3 regions of the Tritonibacter mobilis F1926 genome follow, and region 3 is predicted to be linked to each of the others. Evidence: riboswitches for the same ligand, from Rfam matches in the RefSeq annotation. Region 3 holds a riboswitch; each other region holds the start of a gene.
The links. Region 3 has a riboswitch for cobalamin ahead of K529_RS20175 (aromatic ring-hydroxylating oxygenase subunit alpha). Riboswitches for the same ligand answer to the same signal wherever they lie in the genome.
Positions count from the first base shown of each region.

Region 1: linked by a shared signal. The riboswitch ahead of nrdH (glutaredoxin-like protein NrdH) and the one ahead of K529_RS20175 (aromatic ring-hydroxylating oxygenase subunit alpha) in region 3 are both predicted to bind cobalamin.
Region 2: linked by a shared signal. The riboswitch ahead of K529_RS14975 ((2Fe-2S) ferredoxin domain-containing protein) and the one ahead of K529_RS20175 (aromatic ring-hydroxylating oxygenase subunit alpha) in region 3 are both predicted to bind cobalamin.

Region 1 is NZ_CP015230.1:2,324,535-2,328,605, reverse strand. Features, by position in the region: gene nrdE (class 1b ribonucleoside-diphosphate reductase subunit alpha) at 1-1,768, opposite strand, end outside; gene nrdI (class Ib ribonucleoside-diphosphate reductase assembly flavoprotein NrdI) at 1,750-2,172, opposite strand; gene nrdH (glutaredoxin-like protein NrdH) at 2,182-2,403, opposite strand; cobalamin riboswitch at 2,505-2,697, opposite strand; gene K529_RS10945 (GFA family protein) at 2,935-3,306, opposite strand; gene arsB (ACR3 family arsenite efflux transporter) at 3,334-4,071, opposite strand, start outside.
Region 2 is NZ_CP015230.1:3,161,940-3,166,010, reverse strand. Features, by position in the region: gene K529_RS14980 (ABC transporter substrate-binding protein) at 1-732, opposite strand, end outside; gene K529_RS14975 ((2Fe-2S) ferredoxin domain-containing protein) at 719-1,438, opposite strand; cobalamin riboswitch at 1,527-1,741, opposite strand; gene K529_RS14970 (iron ABC transporter ATP-binding protein) at 1,782-2,534, opposite strand; gene K529_RS14965 (iron chelate uptake ABC transporter family permease subunit) at 2,531-3,475, opposite strand; gene K529_RS14960 (ABC transporter permease) at 3,465-4,071, opposite strand, start outside.
Region 3 is NZ_CP015231.1:999,584-1,003,654, reverse strand. Features, by position in the region: gene K529_RS20180 (C4-dicarboxylate TRAP transporter substrate-binding protein) at 1-715, opposite strand, end outside; cobalamin riboswitch at 990-1,196, shown strand; gene K529_RS20175 (aromatic ring-hydroxylating oxygenase subunit alpha) at 1,337-2,563, shown strand; gene K529_RS20170 (hybrid-cluster NAD(P)-dependent oxidoreductase) at 2,570-3,637, shown strand; gene K529_RS20165 (ABC transporter ATP-binding protein) at 3,882-4,071, shown strand, end outside.

The DNA.
Region 1 (4,071 bases), on a different replicon from region 3:
AGCTGATCGAGCCAGTGGGCGGCACCGCCTGCAGATTGCGGTTATAAAGCCCGTACTTCATCACCTTGTCGCGCAGCGCTTCCCAGTCCTTGCGGGTCGGGATCTCGATGCCTGCGGCTTCAAACAGCTCTTTCACCCGGTCGGTTTCCGGCAGCCAGTCCTGATCGACATATTTCTCAAAGAAGCTGCCATCGGCATAGGCGGAGTCTTCAAAGCCTTTGAACTTTGCCTTCTTCTCTTTTGCCAATGCGTTAGAGGCGCTGAGCGCATGATAAAGCACGGTGCAGAAGTAGATATTGGTGAAATCCACACCCTCTGCGCTGCCGTAATGGATGCGCTCGCGGGCGAGGTATCCATGCAGGTTCATCTGACCGAGACCAATAGCGTGGCCTTCCTCGTTGCCCTTGCGGATGGAAGGCACAGAATCGATGCTCGACATTTCCGACACTGCATTGAGCGCGCGGATTGCGGTGCCCACGGTGCCGGCCAGATCGCCACCATCCATCGCACGCGCGATGTTCATGGAGCCGAGGTTACAGGAAATATCCGTGCCCATCTGCGCATACGACAGATCGTCGTTGAACTCGGAGGCCTCGTTCACCTGCAGGATTTCGGAGCAGAGGTTCGACATGGCAATGCGGCCCGCGATGGGGTTTGCGGCATTCACCGTGTCTTCAAACATGATGTAGGGATAACCGGATTCAAATTGAATTTCGGCAATGGTCTGGAAGAACGCGCGCGCGTTGATCTTCTTTTTGCGGATCTGCGGGTTGTCGACCATCTCATGGTATTTCTCGGTGACCGAGATTTCCGAGAAGGCCTGACCGTAGACCTTTTCCACGTCATGCGGCGAGAACAGGTACATGTCCTCGTTTTTCTTGGCGAGTTGGAAGGTGATATCCGGGATCACCACGCCCAGCGACAGCGTCTTGATGCGGATCTTTTCATCCGCATTTTCGCGCTTGGTATCCAAGAAACGCAGAATATCCGGGTGATGCGCGTTCAGATAGACCGCGCCAGCGCCCTGACGCGCGCCCAGCTGGTTGGCATAAGAAAAGCTGTCCTCAAGAAGCTTCATCACCGGGATGACGCCCGAAGACTGGTTCTCAATGCCTTTGATCGGAGCGCCATGCTCGCGAATGTTGGTCAGCATCAAGGCCACGCCACCGCCGCGTTTTGACAGTTGCAGGGCGGAGTTGATGCCGCGCCCGATCGACTCCATGTTGTCCTCAAGACGCAACAGGAAGCAGGACACAAACTCGCCGCGCGCCTTCTTGCCCGCGTTGAGGAAGGTGGGTGTGGCGGGCTGGAAGCGGCCGTCGATGATCTCCGACATCAGCTTCATCGCGAGTTTTTCATCCCCGCGTGCCAGCGTCAGCGCATTCATCACCACGCGGTCCTCGTAGCGCTCCAGATAGCGCTGCCCATCGCGGGTTTTCAGCGTGTAGGACGTGTAATATTTGAACGCGCCGAGGAAGGACGGGAAGCGGAATTTCTTGCCATAGGCCGCGTCCCAGATCTTGCGCTGGAAGTTGCGGGAATACTGATCCAGCACTTCAGGCTCGTAATAGCCTTTCTCAACGAGGTAGCCGAGTTTTTCGTCCAGCGAGTGAAAGAACACAGTGTTCTGATTCACATGCTGCAGGAAATACTGCCGGGCCGCCATGCGGTCGGCGTCGAACTGGATGTTGCCCTCGTCATCATAGAGGTTCAACATCGCGTTCAGCGCGTGATAGTCGAGATCGGCGGTTACGCTTGCGTCAAGCATGTCTGCTGCTCCTGTGCCGCCCAGAACCGGGCGAGGCCCGCGCGGATGCGGGCGATGTCTGTTTCGGTTCCCGCCAACTCAAAGCGGTAGAGGACGGGGACATTGCATTTTTTGGCGATCACATCCCCCGCGAGGGCGAAAGTGGTGCCAAAGTTGCGGTTGCCCCCGGCAATCACGCCCTGCAGAAGGGCACGATTGCGCGTGTTGTTCAGAAACTTGATGACCGGTTTTGGCACCGCACCACGCCCTTCGCCATCGGCAAAGGTGGGCGTTACCAATACATAGGGCGCATCTACTTCCGGGGAAGGCTCTGTCTGCGGCAGCCGCAGAGCGTTAAGCCCCAGTCGCTCCATCAAACGAGCCGTATTGCCCGAACGGGAGGAGTAATAGACAAGCCCGGTCACCGTCGTCTCTTATGCCAACTGGCCGATCAGATCGGGACGAAAACCTGCCCAGTGATCTTCGCCTGCGACAACCACGGGTGCCTGACGGTAGCCAAGGCCCTGCACCATTTCCATGGCAGCGGCATCTTCTGTCAGATCAACGAGATCAAAAGAGATCCCCTTCGCCTCAAGGGCGCGGGTGGTGGCGGTGCACTGCACACAGGCAGGTTTTGAATAGACAGTGATGCTCATCTGCAAGATCCCCTCAGGTGTTGTCCTACCGGGCGGAGAAGTCACGAAATCCGGCACTGTTTCCAGTGCCAAATGACGCGTCCGGGCCCACCGCCGCGGTCGTCGTTTGTCGTGCTCTGGCAGGTCTCCTGGCTTTGCGGCTCAAACGCCCCATCCCGCCTTCCCAATGCGCGATCGCATCAGTGGCACGGGCGGAACTTACCGCTTACAGTTGCGGGGGCAGCACCGGATTTACACCAGTTTCCCTCTTCGCTTGCGAGTCGCCTCGAAAGAACCAAAGCAACACGATATTGATGCAGAAGCACGAAATGGTCAATATATGGTGTAGGGCTAGCGGGTCTTTTGTTGTCCACAGGCCACCCAAATGTCGCGCCCCTGCATTGTGTCTGCATTGTAAGGATATCCGTCCTGATCCTGCGCCTTACCCCCATGCTTATCCACAGATTCGATCCGTTGAGGTTCGGTGCGGGCGCATCCGGTCCCTGAAACGAGGGGAATCGCCCGGCTCATTTCCTGCGACAAAAGGTAGGGCTAGGATCTGTCGCGGCAATATTGAGCCGCACCCGAGAGCGGCGTCAGCCAGCTTTCCCGGCGATCTGTCCAAAGCTCATAGGTCGGGGTGAATTGGTCGGGTTTGTCCAGCGCGCCAAGGTGAACTTCCACCTCGCCATCGCTGCATGAAAAAACGGAAGAGCCGCATCTGGGGCAGAAATGACGCCCTTGATACTGCTGTGTGTCGCCCGTCACAGTCACCGCGTTTTCTGGGTATATGGCAGCGGCCCAAAAGACCGCGCCGTGGTGTTTGCGACAGTCGAGGCAGTGACAGAGGCCGACGCTTTCCGGTTTGCCCGATGCCACTAGGTGAATGTCGCCGCACAGGCAGCTTGCGGTTACATCTGGCATGTCAGACCTCCCATACTCGGTACGAGATCAGCTTGCCTGACCTTCGGCGTCGGTCAAGGGAAACTTGGCGCGGGTGCGGTTGGCAAAGGCCACCAGGGTGAGCATCACCGGCACCTCGACCAGTACGCCAACGACAGTTGCCAATGCTGCGCCGGAATTGAGGCCAAAGAGGCTGATTGCCACCGCGACCGCCAGTTCAAAGAAGTTCGACGTCCCGATCAGCGCGCAGGGGGCGGCGATCCGATGTGGCACCCGCATCGCATAGGCGGCGCCATAGGCGATGAAGAAAATGCCATAGCTCTGGATCAGGATCGGCACGGCGATCATGGCGATCACGGCGGGGCGGTCGAGAATGACCTGACCTTGCAGGCCAAACAGGATCACCACGGTTGCGATCAGACCGATGACCGACAGCGGTTTGATCCGTGCCAGGAAGGCGGCGATACGCGCCTCATCCCCCAGGTGGCTCCGAGTCCAAAGACCGGCCACAAGGGGCAGCAGCACAAACAACACCGCCGACAGGATCAGCGTGCTCCACGGCACCTCGATATCGGTGACCCCGAGGAGGAAGGCCACGATCGGAGCAAAGGCCACTACCATGATCAGATCGTTCACCGAGACTTGCAGCAGCGTATAGCTCTCGTCGCCCTTGGTCAGTTGCGACCAGACAAACACCATAGCGGTGCAGGGTGCGGCCCCGAGCAGGATCAGCCCGGCGATATATTGCTGGGCGTCAGCGGGGTTCAGGAAGGGGACAAAGACCAC
Region 2 (4,071 bases), on a different replicon from region 3:
CGGATCAGCGGCCACAACGCGTTCCCACGACAGATCGACCCAAGTGCCCGGAACATCGCTGCTGATGCTATCGAGACCCGTGAGCTGAGACAGAAGGGCAGGCCCGCCGCAACACCCGATAGAGAACGGCGTATCGGTGCCGCTGTCGTAGATAAACGCGGATTGGCCTTCGCCCGCAGGCGCGGCCGTCACTGCGTCCAGACGGGCTTTGAGTGTGCCCACCAGATCTTTTGCACGATCTTCGACTGCAAAGAGTTTCCCAACCGTTTCAATGTCGTGGAAGATCGGCTCGACAGTCAAAGGCACGTCTTTGGGGTGCTTTTCCTTACATGAAGCATCCACCAGATAGGTGCCAACGCCAAGGTCATGCCATTTGGTCGCCTCGCCGAGATTGTCCTCAGAGAAAGCAGAACCAAATCCGGCAAAGAGGAAATCAGGCTCCTTTGCCAACACCACCTCAGCAGCTGGGTATTTTTCAGCCAGCACAGGCACGGTGTCATAGGCGGCCTTCCATTGTTCCGGGATGGCATCATCCATATAGGCGGTGCCAACCATCGCGTCCTGCAACCCCAACGCCAGCATGACTTCTGTCGCCTGCTGGTTGAGGGAGATGGCGCGGCTCGGAGCGTTCTCAAAAGTATGTGAGACGCCACAGCTTTCAATGGTGACCGGGTCGGCATGCGCCGCCGAGGCCAGCAACCCGAGCGGCAGCAGCAAATTACGCAGGTTCATGGGACACTCCCGTTTGATGAAAAATAAGATGTTCAAGTCGGCCACCCTTTGCGAGCACGATCGCGACAAAGCTCTGGATGTCTGAGAGATCGGCCACGCGATACCAATCGCCGCGCGGGTAATGCACGATCACCGGTCCGGCGTTACATGGAAACACGCAACCGGTGGTGGTCACCAAACAGCTATCACTGAGCCCGGCACGCCGAATTTCCACCTTGAGTGCATCAGCAAGGTTAGGCGCGTCTTTCACATGGCAACGCGGACCTGTGCAAACCAACAGGTGGTGCCGATGCGCGGGCGGCAAATCCCAACCCTTCCCCATCTCACCCGCAGGTTTTTCACCAATCCGGCGCAGGGGTAACTCAGCCCGCGCAATGGTGCGCACGGTGGCCGCGTCGTGTTCCGGGCTGCTGGCAAAAAACAACTCCGGTGTTGAGCCCGATTGCTGGGCAAGCCATGCACCTGCTGCACTGGGCAGCCATTTCTCCAGCGATTGTGAAAACGGCATTCCGACCGGGCGCAGATCAATACGGCTGGCCCCCCGCGCGAGGAGTTCATCAAGCGCGGCCCAAAGACCCTGTCCCTCTGCCTCCAGTCGAATGGCCATGGCGGGAACAGGGGCGGCCTCCTCAAGCCCTTGGGCGAGTGCTGCGGAACGCTTAGCGCTCACGTAAGTAGCTGAAATCAGGTAGAGATAAACGTGCATCCCAGCCTCCCAACGGGAGGTAGGCAACTGCAGTTCATCAGATACATCACATCTGGCATCGCGTCCTCCGCAGGCCCACCGCCCGCTTGGTTTATACATCGCGATGGCAGGTCTCCTGACTTGCGGGTCGTTGCGCGTCCGTCCCTTCCCGACCCATTTGGATCAGTGGTGTGTGACGGGGCACTTGCCGCTTACAGTTGCGGGGGCAGTTTCGGATTCGGCGCCCTTTGGCTCCTCCTCACCGAATTCCCTTTTCATCCCACTTGCCTTAGGCGTCGGGGAACCATCGCTACTCTCTTGCGTCAGTGAGACGGCCTGTGTCAAGCGACAGGGAGGAGCCGGATCAGACCATCACGACCGGGCGACCCTCAACCGTGCGCAATGGCGCGTCGGTTTCAAAGACGCTCTGGATCAGCGTCTCGGTAATCACATCCTGTGGTGCACCATCTGCACAAAGGCGCCCCTCCTTCATCACCAGAACACGGTCGGCGTATACGGTGGCAAAATTGATGTCATGCAGCACGATGATAACCGTGCGGTCCTTATTGTCTGCCAGATCTCTGAGGCGGGCCATCAGCGCGCGCGAGGCCGCCAGATCGAGATTGTTCAGTGGCTCATCCAGCAACAAATAATCCGTATCCTGCACATAGGTCATCGCCACAAACGCGCGCTGGCGCTGCCCACCGGACAACGTATCAAGCGACCGTTCTGCCAGCGGCAACAGATCAAAGAGGCGCATACCGTCCTCAACCATCGCGCGGTCATCAGGCGTTGGGCGTCCCCTGTGATAGGGATACCGGCCAAAGCCAACCAAATCGCGCACTGTCAAACGGCTTGCGGCGTGAACCGTTTGCGGCAGAATCGCGAGTCGCCTTGCCAAATCCTTGTCATCGCTTTCGCCCACGACAAGCTCATCCACCGTGATACGCCCCTGTTGCCGGGGTATTAGTCGCGCCATGAGTGACAGCAGCGTGGATTTACCCGCACCATTGGGACCAACAAGCGCGACCACACCGCCTTTGGGGACAGTGACAGAAATATCCCTGAGGATCGGAGCACCGTGGATATCATGGGACAGGTTCTGGACCTCGATCATCGTTTCAGTCCTTTCATCAGCAACAGCAGGAACACCACCCCACCAAGGAATTCGACCACGACACTGAGCGGGGTGGTAAAGGCAAAGACACGCTCGAGCGCCCATTGGCCGCCAACAAGGATCACGCCGGAAATCAGCGCGCTACCCGGCAGCAGGATCGCATGGCGATAGGTTGGCAGAACCAGATAGGTCAGCGCAGAAACCAAAAGACCAAAGAAGGCCACTGGCCCCACCAATGCGGTCGAGACCGCAACCAGAACTGAAATCAGCAAGAGCGCCCAGCGCTGCCCGCGAAGTGGTGGCTCCCCCAGCGAGGTTGATGCCACCGGTCCGAGTGCCAGCACATCCAACCGGTGCCGCATACGCCACGCCAATCCCAGCGCTCCACAGCAGAGGAGAGCGGAGACGCCCAGCAGATCGGTTTCGGCCCGAGAGAACCGCGCAAAAGAGGCCGCTTGTACTACGGCGTATTCACTTGGGTCGATCACACGCTGCAGGAGGCCAGTGATAGAACGCAGCATGACCGCCAAGACCACCCCGGTCAGAAGCATGCGCATCAGATCGCCCTGCCCTTTGCGCAACAACAGGCCAAAGAGCATCACCGCCGCCGCACACATCAACGTCGCATTGGTCAGCATCAACAGCCCCGGATCAAGCTGTTGATAGGCAGGTGCTCCCAGTGCAACCACCGCAGCTGTCAGGATCAGAACGTAAAGCGCATCAAACCCCATGATCGCAGGTGTCAGGATGCGATTGCCGGAAATGGTCTGAAACATCACCGCCGCCACCGCCTGCGCTGCGCCGATCAACAATAATGCTGCGAGTTTTTTGCCGCGAAACATCAGCGCAAACTCAAGGCTCCCCTTCACGCCAGTGAACAGATAGGCAAGTGCGCAGGCCACGAGGGCGAGCGTGAGTAACAGCAGGCGATTACGATACATGCTGCCCTCTGCCGTAAAGCATCCACAGGAAGACAGCCGCGCCGATGATGCCGATGACGGTCGCCACGGGCACCTCGAACGGATGCACCACGAGGCGTGCAAAAATATCCGAAGCCAAAACCAAACCTGCGCCCGCCATTGCCGTCAGCGGCAGGCTACGGCGCAGATTGTCACCAACGAGGCGGCTGACAAGATTTGGCACCACCAGCCCGACAAAGGGGATCGCGCCCACTGTCACCACGGTAAGGCCCGTCACCACGGAAATCACCACCAGACCGCTCAGGACGACTTGACGGTAGTTGAGGCCGAGGTTGAGGCTCACCGTTTCCCCGAGGCCAAGAATGGAAAACTGATCTGCCACCAGATAACTCAGCACTGCCGCAAGACCTGCAATCCACAGCAATTCGTATCGCCCACGCATGGTGCCGGAGAACTCACCGGTCAACCAGATGTCGATGTATTGCAGCATATCAAGTTGAAAACCGATATAGACGGCGGCCGAGCCAATCACACCGCCGTAGACGATACCCACGAGCGGCACCAACAGCGGCTCCTCTGGCGGCAGGCGGCGGGTGATCGCAAAAAAACCGATGCTC
Region 3 (4,071 bases):
TGTTCACGACGACCGGGCAATTTACGGTGCCGGGGTTCAGGTTCGCCGTCCACCAATCCGCACGGTTGATCGTGCCAAAGCTCAAGTGAGCGTGCTGCGCGAAGGAAACCGTGTCTACAACACCCGACTCCATCGCTTGATAGGCTTCTGTCGCGGTAACAGATGTCGGGACAGCCCCAACGGCCTTGAAGGCTTCGCCGATACCACCGGTTGCACGCACTCGCATGCCCTCGAATTCAGCCAGTTCGTCGCGAACCTCACCCGTGCCAACGATGTTGTACTGCGGCATCGGCGAGGTCATCAGCAGCTTTGCGTTCCACTGAGCCATCTCATCCGCAGCAGCCGGGTGATTGTAAACGGCGCTGGAGATTGCAACTTCTTCCTCGAGGTTGGAGACGCCAAGGAAAGGCAGTTCCAGCACAGTAATCACGCGGTTCTTGTCGCGGTGATAGCCCGCACAAAATTGCGCCATCTCAAACGCACCGATGGAGATCCCATCGAGGTTTTCACGGTTCTTTGACAAGCCACCATAGCTGATATTCATGGTGAACTCGCCGTTGGTTTTCTCAGAAACAAGTTCTGCGAGCTTTTCAACATGCTCGGTAAAGGCGCGGCGCTTGCCCCAGACCGAGACATTCCATTCTGTCGCCATGGCTTCTGCAGCAAAGGCGAAGCTCAAGGACGCAAGAGCGGTAAGTCCCAAGAATTTTTTCATATTTTCCTCCCCAGTCGGATTTTTGATGTCTGGTTATGCGGGGCAGGATCACCAAATTGGGCCGCTTTGCCAACCCCAAAGTTCGCATACTCAATGTTGCCGCAGCCGATTGATTTCACCGACAAGACCGCACGGCACATGCTGTGATCTATTTCGAACCGTGCTGAGGTATACCGTTTCGCTACCCTCGGTATTTTTCACCCACCGCGACATGGCTTGTCTCGAACACATTAAACAATGTCGCAAATCGCAGATCCAATTCGTCAAATCTCGATACAACTTTGAATCACGAGGTGCCGTCTGGGCTTGCGCAGACGGAGAATTGGGAAGCCGGTGCGATTCCGGCGCTGCCCCCGCAACGGTCATGAGACTTGCGGGCGCGACATCTGGCCACTGGGAGGAGGAAACCCGGGAAGGCGTCGCGCTCCGACCAGTTGGTCAGTCTCTCAGCCCGGAAACCAGCCTCAGCAGATATCGTCAACCGCGGGCGGCGGTTTGGGCATCTTCAAAGGACGCGGTTCCCTCCGCTGCGGCCTAATGGATACCCTTTGCCGTACGCACCCCCAACCAACTGCAAAACGCGCTGTCATCGACCGCGTTGCGCGGCAGGAGAGTCAGGAAATGAACCGCAATATCAGTGCGCTGATCGCAAGTCACAATCCGGGTCACGCCCTTGCGCAGGCATTTTATAATGATGCTGAAATCTTTCAGACTGATCTGCAGGAGATCTTTTACAAGGAATGGCTCTTTGCGATCCCGGCGTGCGAGCTGGAAAAGGCTGGCAGCTATGTCACCCATCAGGTTGGCAGCTACAATGTGATCATTGTGCGCGGCTCCGACAATGAGATCCGCGCCTTCCACAACTCCTGTCGCCATCGTGGCTCGGTGATCTGCAAGGCGAAAAAAGGCAACAACCCGAAGCTGGTCTGCCCCTATCACCAGTGGACCTACGAGCTCGACGGTCGCCTGCTCTGGGCTCGTGATATGGGACCAGATTTCGACGCCAGCAAACATGGCTTAAAAGTTGTACACTGCCGTGAGCTCGCCGGCTTGGTTTACATTTGCCTTGCAGATGACGCGCCAGATTTCGAACAGTTTGCCAATGTTGCCCGTCCGTATTTGGAAATCCATGATCTCTCGAATGCCAAGGTCGCCTTTGAAAGTTCGATCATTGAGAAGGGAAACTGGAAGCTCGTCTGGGAAAACAATCGCGAGTGCTATCACTGCGGCGGCAACCACCCTTCGCTGTGCCGCACGTTCCCAGATGATCCCTCCATCACAGGTATTGAGGGGGGCGAGACCCCGGCAAACCTGCAAGCGCATTTTGAGCGCTGCGAACAGGCCGGGATGCCCTCTACCTTTCAAATGAGTGAGGACGGCCAGTTTCGCGTCGCCCGCATGCCCCTGAAAGAGGGTGCCGAAAGCTATACGCTGGACGGCAAAACCGCAGTCCGCCGGTGGCTTGGGAAAGCAGCATTCGCAGATGCCGGGTCACTGCTGAAGTTTCACTATCCAACCACATGGAACCATTTTCTCGCCGATCATTCCATCGTGTTCCGGGTCACACCGATCAGCCCAACAGAAACCGAAGTCACCACCAAATGGCTGGTGAACAAGGATGCTGTCGAAGGGGTCGATTATGATCTGAAGCGGCTCACCGAGGTCTGGATCGCCACCAACGATGAGGACCGTGAGGTGGTAGAGTTCAATCAAATGGGCATCAATTCACCTGCCTATGAACCCGGCCCCTACTCCGAGGTGCAGGAAAGCGGCGTGTTGCAATTCGTCCAGTGGTACCTCGAAACCCTCAAACGTAACAGCGGCCCAACAGCTGTGGCGGCGGAGTAAACGATCATGCCGAGAAACAGCGAACGCGCGATCTGGAAAGATACGGAGATGCTGGAATGCGTCTCCATTATTCCCGAAATGGACAATACGGCGTCTTTCACCTTTAAGGCGCCCTCTGGTGCCCTTTTTGAATATGACCCCGGCCAGTTCATGACATTGGAGATCCCAGTTCCGGGTGGACCATTGCACCGGACCTACACGATCTCATCCTCGCCGTCGCGGCCGCGTAACATCACCATCACCGCCAAGGCCCAGCGCGATAGTATCGGAACACGCTGGATGCTGGACAACCTGCGCCCCGGCAGCCGGATCAAAGCGCTGGGTCCGGCAGGTCTGTTCACCAACGCCAACAGCTCGGCAAAGAAGTTCCTGTTTATCTCCGCAGGCTCTGGCATCACACCGATGATGTCGATGACGACAAACATGTGGGATGATGGCGACAACCTCGACATCGTCTTTGTCAATTGTGCCAAACGCCCCTCAGAGATCATCTTTCGCCAACGCTTGGAACAGATGGCAAGCCGATCTGAGGGTTTGGATCTGAAATTCGTGGTCGAAGAGCCTGACCCCTATCGGCCCTGGACAGGGTATCAGGGTGTCTTCAACCAGTTGATGCTTGGCCTCATGGCCCCGGACTATCTGGAACGCGAAGTCTACTGCTGCGGTCCAGAGCCCTTTATGCAAGCCGTGCGGGACGCGCTCGCAGGCCTCGGCTTTGATATGGAAAACTATCATCAAGAAAGCTTCCACGCACCGGTTGAAACCGCTGCAGAGCAACCTGACTTTGATGATGTGGTGCTGGACGATGAAACCAAGGTCGAGGTGACGTTCGAAACCTCTGGTGTTACCGCAAAGGTTGCGGAAACGGACACGATCCTTGCAGCAGCACGTGCAAATGGTTTGAATATCCCCTCCGGCTGCACCTTTGGTGTCTGCGGCACCTGCAAGGTTAAGAAAACCTCGGGCGAGGTTCACATGGTGCATAACGGTGGCATATCGGACGACGATATCGAAGCTGGCTACATCCTTGCGTGTTGCTCAAATCCGATCGGAAAGGTCTCTGTCGAGATTTGATCCCAAGGAAACAGTGAAAGTGACCAATGCCGCGCTTTGGCTGAGCGCGGCATTTTTCGTTCGTCGTGCATCACACAAATTCCTATCGGGAGTGTCGCATAACATTCATATGAAGCCTCTATGAGGTTCATATGAAACCAAACGACTCGATATTCCGCTGCCCTTGCTTGATCTACATCGCTCACACCGCGCGTGCCTCTCGCGGCGTCTTGATCGATGTCGCCACGCTCAAAGGGGACTGCACATGACCGTTGCGGCAAACGGGCAGGCCATCTCACTTCAGCATGTGCGGAAGGTTTGGGGGCAAACCGTCTCATTAGAGGACCTCAGCCTTGAGGTTCCGGCCGGATCTTTCACAGCCGTATTGGGCCCCTCGGGGTGCGGCAAGTCGACCACGCTGCGTATTATGGCGGGCCTTGAGTCTGTCAGCGCAG